Regions from separate parts of the Arthrobacter sp. WCS2018Hpa-7 genome, predicted to be linked through region 2. Evidence: riboswitches for the same ligand, from Rfam matches in the RefSeq annotation. Region 2 holds a riboswitch; the other holds the start of a gene.
What was found. A riboswitch is a leader RNA that binds a small molecule or an ion and turns the genes downstream of it on or off. The one in region 2 is predicted to bind glycine.
Positions count from the first base shown of each region.

Region 1: it holds a riboswitch for glycine, as region 2 does, so the genes downstream of both, gcvP (aminomethyl-transferring glycine dehydrogenase) here and gcvP (aminomethyl-transferring glycine dehydrogenase) in region 2, are expected to answer to the same signal.

Region 1 covers NZ_JAVTJB010000025.1:2,342-6,641, forward strand. The annotation lists gene gcvP (aminomethyl-transferring glycine dehydrogenase) at 1-2,756, opposite strand, end outside; glycine riboswitch at 2,936-3,033, opposite strand; gene RQH14_RS20070 (TetR/AcrR family transcriptional regulator) at 3,126-3,665, opposite strand; gene RQH14_RS20075 (MFS transporter) at 3,738-4,300, shown strand, end outside.
Region 2 covers NZ_JAVTJB010000004.1:4,544-8,843, forward strand. The annotation lists gene gcvP (aminomethyl-transferring glycine dehydrogenase) at 1-2,562, opposite strand, end outside; glycine riboswitch at 2,712-2,810, opposite strand; gene RQH14_RS05695 (PucR family transcriptional regulator) at 2,886-4,300, opposite strand, start outside.

The sequences.
Region 1 (4,300 bases), on a different contig from region 2:
TTGTCCTGCTTGAGGTGGTGGACCGGGAAGGCGGCCTGCTCGCGCGGGTACGCGCGGTCCCAATCAGAAGTTACGACGGCGGCGGCCGTGTGGGGCGCGCGGCGAAGCGGGGAATCCTGCACGGAGAAATCACCGTGGGCAACTTGGTCGATTTCCTTGCGGATGGTGATCATGGCGTCGATGAAACGGTCGATCTCGGCCAGGTCCTCGGACTCGGTGGGCTCCACCATCAGAGTTCCCGCCACCGGGAAAGCCAGGGTGGGTGCGTGGAAGCCGAAGTCGATGAGGCGCTTGGCCACATCTTCAGCGGTGACGCCGGTCTTGGCCGTCAGTTCGCGGAGGTCCAGGATGCACTCGTGGGCCACGAGTCCACCTTCGCCGGTGTAGAGGACCGGGAAGTGGTCGTTGAGGCGGGATGCGATGTAGTTCGCAGCCAGCAGGGCCGACTTCGTTGCTTCCGTCAGTCCCTGGCCACCCATGAGCTTCACGTAGGCCCAGGAAATCGGCAGGACACCGGCGGAACCGAATCGGGATGCGGAGATCGGGACGTCGTTGCCTTCGGTCCAGGAGGCCGCATCGCCCGGCATGAACGGTGCGAGGTGCGCCTTGGCAGCAACCGGACCAACGCCCGGTCCGCCACCGCCGTGCGGGATGCAGAAGGTCTTGTGCAGGTTCAGGTGTGAAACGTCACCGCCGAACTTGCCCGGCTGTGCAAGGCCAACGAGCGCGTTAAGGTTGGCACCGTCGATGTAGACCTGGCCGCCGGCTTCGTGGATGGCGTCGCAGACTTCGCGGACGTCAGCGTCGTAGACACCGTGGGTGGAGGGGTACGTGATCATGATGGCCGAGAGGGCATCCCGGTGGGCTTCGATCTTGTTCTTGAGGTCAACGTGGTCGATGGTGCCGTCGGGCGCCGTGGCCACAACCACTACCTTCATGCCGGCCAGCACTGCCGAGGCTGCGTTGGTGCCGTGGGCGGAGGCGGGAATGAGGCATACGTTGCGCTGCTCGTCGCCGCGGGACAGGTGGTAACCGCGGATGGCCAGCAGTCCGGCGAGCTCGCCCTGGGAACCAGCGTTGGGCTGAATGGAGACTTGGTCGTAGCCGGTGATCTCGGTCAGCTGCGACTCAAGGTCGGTGATGAGCTCGCGCCAGCCCTCGGTCTGGGAATCCGGGGCGAACGGGTGGATGGACGCAAACTCCGGCCAGGAAATGGCTTCCATTTCAGCTGTGGCGTTGAGCTTCATGGTGCAGGAACCCAGCGGGATCATGGTGCGGTCCAGCGCGAGGTCGCGGTCTGAGAGCTTTCGGATGTAGCGGAGAAGCTGGGTTTCTGAGCGGTGCGTGCTGAACACCGGGTGCTGCATGAAGTCGCTGGTGCGCTCCACAGAGCCCTCAAGCGCGAAGCCTTCAGCGTCTTCGGAAACGGAAGCACCAAAGACCGCCGCGACGTCAGCCACAACCTCGGACGTAGTGGTCTCATCAACCGAGATACCCACCGTGTCAGCGTCTACGCCGCGCAGGTTGATGCCCTTGGCCTCTGCGGCGGCGACGATCTCGGCAGCCTTGCCGGGAACGCGGACAGTGATGGTGTCGAAGAAGGATCCGTGCAGGACCTCGACGCCGGCGGCCTTCAGCGACGCTGCGAGGGTACGGGCGTGGCCGTGCGCGGTTTCAGCGATTGCCTTGAGGCCCTCGGGGCCATGGTAAACGGCGTACATCGAGGCCACGATGGCCAGCAACGCCTGGGCAGTACAGATGTTGGACGTGGCCTTCTCGCGGCGGATGTGCTGCTCGCGGGTCTGCAGCGCCAAGCGGTAGGCGGGGACACCGGCGTCGTCCTTGGAAACGCCCACCAGACGGCCGGGCATGGAACGCTCCAGGCCCTTCTGGACCGCCATGTAGGCGGCGTGCGGGCCGCCGAAGAACAGCGGAACGCCCAGGCGCTGCGCGGAGCCAACGGCGATGTCCGCGCCCTGCTCGCCCGGAGGGGTGATGAGCGTGAGGGAGAGGAGATCGGCAGCGACGGTAACCAGCGCGCCACGCTCCTTGGCTTCCGCAATGACGGCAGAGTGATCGAAGACGCGGCCGGAAACACCGGGCTGCTGGAGCACGACGCCGTTGATGGCACCTTCAGGGAGACCCAGCGAGAGGTCAGCAACCTCGACCTCGAAACCGAGCGCCTCAGCGCGGCCCTTCACAATGGCGATCGTCTGCGGGAGGCAGTCGGAGTCGAGGACAGTCTTGCCGTCCTGGACAGTCTTGTTCTTGTTGGCGCGGCGCATCATGAGGACGGCTTCGGCAACGGCCGTTGCTTCGTCAAGCAAGGAAGCGTTGGCGATCGGCAGGCCAACCAGGTCCTGGACCATGGTCTGGAAGTTCAGGAGAGCCTCAAGACGGCCCTGGGAGATTTCCGGCTGGTACGGAGTGTAGGCGGTGTACCAGGCAGGGGACTCAAGAATGTTGCGGCGGATCACCGGCGGCGTCACGGTGTCGTAGTAGCCCTGGCCGATCATCTGGACGGCGGTCTTGTTCTTGGAGGCGAGCTTGCGCAGCTCGGCCAGAACCTCAACTTCGCTCAGCGCGTTCTGCAGGGTGAGGGCAACGTCCTGGCGGATGTCGTTCGGGACGGCGGTGTCGACCAGCGAATCAACGGTGTCGTAACCGACGGACTTGAGCATGGTCTCGATGTCGGCCTGGCGGCGCGCGCCAATATGCCGATCGACGAAGGTGGTGGAGGCAGAACTAACCGTCACGAAGGAACTCCATTACTTGGGCAGCGTTTGGGTACGCCACAGCGGCTGGGTTCCTCCCCGCTCTGTATTGGACCTGAGAGTTTCCGCGCGTTGCGTGAACAACCTCGCTTGCACCGTCGGTGAGCACAGCACTCTTTCGCCCTGAGGTGGGCTGAGTGCCTGCTGCTTTCCAGAGTTGCCTCGCCGCGGCGGTGCGTGGGCCTGAGAGATTCCTGGGGAGGGTTTGCTCCTACGGCGCCTGCATCACGTGCTTGCAGGACTCTCCCGCCGCAGATCAAAGGCATTTTCAGTTATGTATGGCCCCGATCAGGGCAGGCCACAAGGGTTAATTGTCCTACGTCACGGGCGCCGCCGCAAATGGACGGCCCGCTACTTCCGCAGCCGTTCGAGGACCCCGAGCAGGATTTCGACGTCGGCCTCCCGCCCGGCATTGCCGCCCTCCTGCCCACCTTCAAAAATGGCATTGAAATACAGGCCGTCACCCATATAGCTCACAGCCTTGGCGACCTCCGGGCCGACGTCTTCGGCGAGCACGTCCAGCCATCGCTGTTGAATGGCGGCAAACCTGCGACGCGTTTCCTCATGGGCCACTTCAGCCAACCTGGTGACGGCCACAAAAGCCCGGTCCATGGGCGTGTCCGCCCAGAGCGAGGAGCGGATGAAGTAGGCAGCGGAACCCTCGGGCGACGCCTTCATCAGTTCCGTATCCTCGTCGGCCAGCAGGTCCAGGCGTTCAAGGAGGGCCGTGATCAGCGCTTCCTTATTAGGGAAGTGGTAGAGCAGCCCACCCTTGGATACGCCGGCGCGCTTGGCAACGGCGTCGAGCGTGGCGGCTCGCTCCCCCACCTCGATGAGGAGGGCTTCGAAAGCATCCAGGACGGCGTCCCGGGCAACTGGTTTTCGTGGCATGTGTCCATCATTCCCTAAAGGCTCGCCGGGTTGTATTTGAAACTGTACCGTCTGGACGGTACAGTAAGTGACATGTACTCGCCGTCCTCAACCCCAGCACCCCGTTCCGCTCGTCCCGATGTGGGCCAGGCAGCACCGTGGCGCGATTGGACGGCACTGGCACTCCTGATGTTCCCGGTGCTGCTGGTGGCCGTCGACAACACCGCGCTCACCTTTGCCCTGCCCGAGATCGCCCGCTCCCTGGACGTGGGCGGCGTTCAACTGCTCTGGATTGTTGACGCCTATCCGCTGGTCCTTGCCGCACTGCTCGTCTCCATGGGCAACCTCGGTGACAGAATCGGACGACGGCGGCTGCTGCTGATCGGCAGCACGGGCTTCGCAGCGGTTTCGGCTGCTACAGCATTCGCACCGACCGCTGAATGGCTGATTGCCGGACGCGCGGGCCTTGGTGTCTTCGGCGCCATGCTGATGCCCTCGACACTGTCCCTGATCCGGAACATCTTCACCGATCCCAACCGCCGGCGGCTTGCGATCGCCGTCTGGGCTGCCGGCTTCTCCGGTGGCGCGGCGCTCGGCCCGATCTTCGGCGGCTGGCTGGTGGAACACTTCTGGTGGGGTGCCGTCTTCCTGGTGGC
Region 2 (4,300 bases):
GGACTCCGTCGGCTCCACCATCAACGTGCCCGCCACCGGGAACGCCAGGGTGGGGGCGTGGAAGCCGAAGTCGATCAGGCGCTTGGCAACATCCTCGGCTGTAACACCCGTGCGGGCCGTCAGCTCACGAAGGTCCAGGATGCACTCGTGAGCCACAAGTCCGCCTTCGCCCGTGTAGAGGACGGGGAAGTGCTCATCCAAGCGGGAGGCAACATAGTTGGCCGCAAGAAGCGCCGACTTGGTAGCTTCCGTCAGGCCCTGCCCACCCATGAGTTTCACGTAGGCCCAGGAAATCGGCAGGACACCGGCGGAGCCGTAGCGTGAGGCGGAAATGGCAACGCCGTGGCCTTCCTCATGGGACGCTTTGTTCGCGTCGCCCGGCATGAACGGAGCCAGGTGGGCTTTCGCAGCAACAGGGCCAACACCGGGTCCGCCGCCGCCGTGCGGGATGCAGAAGGTCTTGTGCAGGTTCAGGTGGGACACGTCGCCTCCGAACTTGCCCGGCTGGGCCAGACCAACCAGCGCGTTCAGGTTGGCGCCGTCAACATAGACCTGGCCACCGGCGGCGTGGATCGAATCGCACACCTCGCGGACGTCGGCGTCGTAGACACCGTGCGTGGACGGGTAGGTGATCATGATGGCCGACAACACATCGCGGTGGGCCTCAATTTTCGCCGCAAGGTCCGCGTGATCAATGGTGCCGTCAGCAGCCGTGGCCACCACAACGACCTTCATCCCCGCCAGCACAGCAGACGCCGCGTTGGTGCCGTGGGCCGACGCCGGGATCAGGCAGACAGTACGCTGCTCGTCACCGCGGGACAGGTGGTAACCGCGGATAGCCAGCAGTCCGGCGAGCTCGCCCTGGGAACCCGCGTTCGGCTGGATGGAAACCTGGTCATAGCCCGTGATCTCGGTGAGGTCCGCTTCCAGGTCCTCGATCAGCTCCCGCCAACCCGCTGTCTGGTGGTCCGGAGCGAACGGGTGGATGGAGGCGAACTCCGGCCAGGAAATCGCCTCCATCTCAGCGGTGGCATTCAGCTTCATGGTGCACGAACCCAGCGGGATCATGGTGCGATCCAGTGCGAGGTCCCGGTCCGACAGCTTGCGGATATAGCGCAACAGCTGCGTCTCGGAACGGTGCGTGTTGAACACCGGGTGCTGCAGGAAATCACTCACTCGGACCACGTCAGCGGGCAGTTCGAACCCGGAGGCGTCCCCTACCGGGCCGGCACCGAAAGCGACGGCCACCGCGGAGAGGACCTCCGGCGTCGTGGTTTCATCAACGGAAACGCCAACGGTGTCCGCATCGATGAGGCGCAGGTTAATGCCGCGGGCTTCAGCGGCCGCGATGACCTTGTCAGCCTTGCCCGGGACACGGACAGTGAGGGTGTCGAAGAAGGACTCGGAGACGAGTTCGCGGCCGGCCTTCTGCAGGGCCGAAGCCAAAACACGGGCGTGGCCGTGGACGGTTTCGGCGATCGATTTCAAGCCCTCGGGGCCGTGGTACACCGCGTACATCGAGGCAACAATGGCGAGCAACGCCTGCGCGGTGCAGATGTTGGACGTGGCCTTTTCGCGGCGGATGTGTTGTTCGCGGGTCTGGAGTGCCAGGCGGTAGGCGGGGACGCCGGCGTTGTCCTTGGAGACGCCCACGATGCGGCCGGGAAGCGTGCGCTCCATGCCTTCGCGGACGGCCATGTAGGCAGCGTGCGGGCCGCCGAAGAACAGCGGAACACCGAAGCGCTGCGCAGTTCCGACGGCGATGTCCGCACCTTGTTCGCCCGGGGGCGTGATGAGGGTGAGCGCCAGCAAATCTGCGGCGACGGTGACCAGCGCACCGCGTTCCTTGGCATCGGCAATCACAGAGGAGTGGTCGAACACGCGGCCGGAAACCCCGGGCTGCTGCAGGACGATGCCGTTGATGTCACCGTCGGGAAGGCCAGCCGAAAGGTCGGCGATCTGGACTTCGAAGCCCAGCGCCTCGGCCCGGCCCTTCACGATGGCGATGGTCTGCGGGAGGAGATCAGCGTCCAGGACAGTCTTGCCGTCCTTGGCAATCTTGGACTTGTTGGCGCGGCGCATCAGCAGCACAGCCTCGGCAACGGCGGTGGCTTCATCCAACAACGAGGCGTTGGCTACAGGAAGACCGGTAAGATCCTGCACCATGGTCTGGAAGTTGAGCAGCGCTTCGAGGCGGCCCTGCGAAATTTCCGGCTGGTACGGCGTGTAGGCCGTGTACCAAGCCGGAGCTTCCAGGATGTTGCGGCGGATCACCGGGGGCGTCACGGTGTCGTAGTAGCCCTGGCCGATCATCTGGACAGCGGTCTTGTTCTTGGAAGCGAGCTTGCGGAGCTCGGCGAGGACCTGCACCTCGGTGAGGGCGTCGTTTCCACTCGAAAGCCTCAGGGCAGTTTCCTGGCGAATGGAATCGGGGACGGCGACATCTACCAGGCCGTCGACAGAGTCGTAGCCGATGGCCTTGAGCATGGTGTCAACGTCGGCCTGGCGGCGAGCGCCGATGTGCCGGTCCGCGAAGGCGGTGGGGGTTGATTGAACAGTCAAGAGGAACTCCATGATTCAGGCGCCCAGTGAGCGCCACGATGATGTGGGGTTCCTCCCCGCTCTGTATTGGACCTGAGAGATTCCGCAGGAATGGTTGCCTGCTTGCACCGTCGGTGAACCCGGTTTCCCGGGCTGCTTTCCAGAGTTGCCTAACCGCGGCGGTACATGGGCCTGAGAGATTCCTGGGGAGGATTTGCTCCTACGGCGCCTGACTGGATGTACCGGCAGGACTCTCCCGCCGCAGATCAAAAGCGTTGCATCACCATGAGTGACACGCTTCACACCATAGCTGGTTGTTTTGAAAAAGCGCAAGCAAGGTGTGACTACTGATGCATCGCTTCGTGGATCTGCAGGGCGAACCACAGCTGGGCCACGGTGGACGTTTCACCCATGTCCAGCCCCGTCAGCTCGCCGATTTTCCGCATCCGATAGATGATGGTTTGCCGGTGCGCGAACAACGCCGTCGCGGTCTTTTGCCACGACCGCTGTGAGTCCAAATAGGTCCTCAGCGTCAGAATGAGATCGCCTTCCTGGCCCTGCTCGTAGTCGAAGATTGGGCCCAGCAGCCGCCTGACCAGCGCGGTTCCTTCCTCAAAACTGGTGAGCCCCAGCCACGATGGGCCTTGCTCATAACGGGCCAGCCCCACCGTGTTCGCACGGGCCGAACCGAGCGCCCACAGGGACTCCTGCAGGGCACGCTGGATGTTTGCCACGGTAGCCGGCGCGCTGATTCCGATCGCCGCATCTTCCCCTGCACAGTGCACCAGGACGCTGTCCGGCACGTCTGCGGGGACCACCACGTGAAGCCTGTTGTTCCGCTTCAACGACGCCGACGCAACCCCGTGCCGCCACAGTTCGATGTGCACGCTAGCCAGCCTGCCGCCGTCGTCCGTTGCTTTATCCGCGGCGGCCGCCGTTCGGCCTCCGGCACCCGCCGTCATGGAGGCGAGCAGGAAACCTTGGGGCGGAACCTCAAAAGCTGCGAGCCGGCTCTCCATCTCCGCTGCGCCCAAGCGTCCGTCCATGGCTTGCAGCAGGAACTCGCCGGCCAGCCGGTGGCGGCTTTCCAGCGACAAAACGATGCGCGAAAGCTGCAGTCCCAGCACGGTTGCGGCGTGAAGAAGTACGACGGCGTCCGGGTGCGGTTCGCTGTTGGGCAGCACTACCAGAAGCGCGTTGGCGTGGGTGGGAATGTCCATGGTGAGCACATGCCTGCCGCGGATACGGTGCCACTGGAAGTTCTTGCCCGCCAGGCCAACCTGCCCGGACAACGGAGCCCACTCTTCGGCGAGGAACACCGGGAGTGCGTGCCCATCGGGGTGCCAGGGATGGAGGCATCGGCGGTCCACCACGAACAGGTCCGCGTCGAGTTCGGTGGCGAGCCGCTGGACCAGGCTCTGCCAGTGGTCTTCGGAGGCTCCGGCGGTGCGGAGGAGATCGTAAACGCGGGCCGTCTGCCGCAGCCGACGGGATTCTTCGAGCAAGGAGGACTCGGCCACCGAGCGGGCGATGGCGATGAACGGCAGCGGATACGGGATGTTGATCAGGGGCAGTGGGAGCCGGTTGCAAGCCTCCAAGAACTCGTCCGCAAGCGGCGGTGCGTGCATCTTTTCGCCGATCGCCAACGCGCTGGCACCACTGTCCATCAACGCCTCGGCAAGCGCCACCTGCCCGTGGGCGTCGGGGGGAATGGAGAGGCCATTGGTCATCATGAGCTCGCCGCCCGTCACCCACTCCC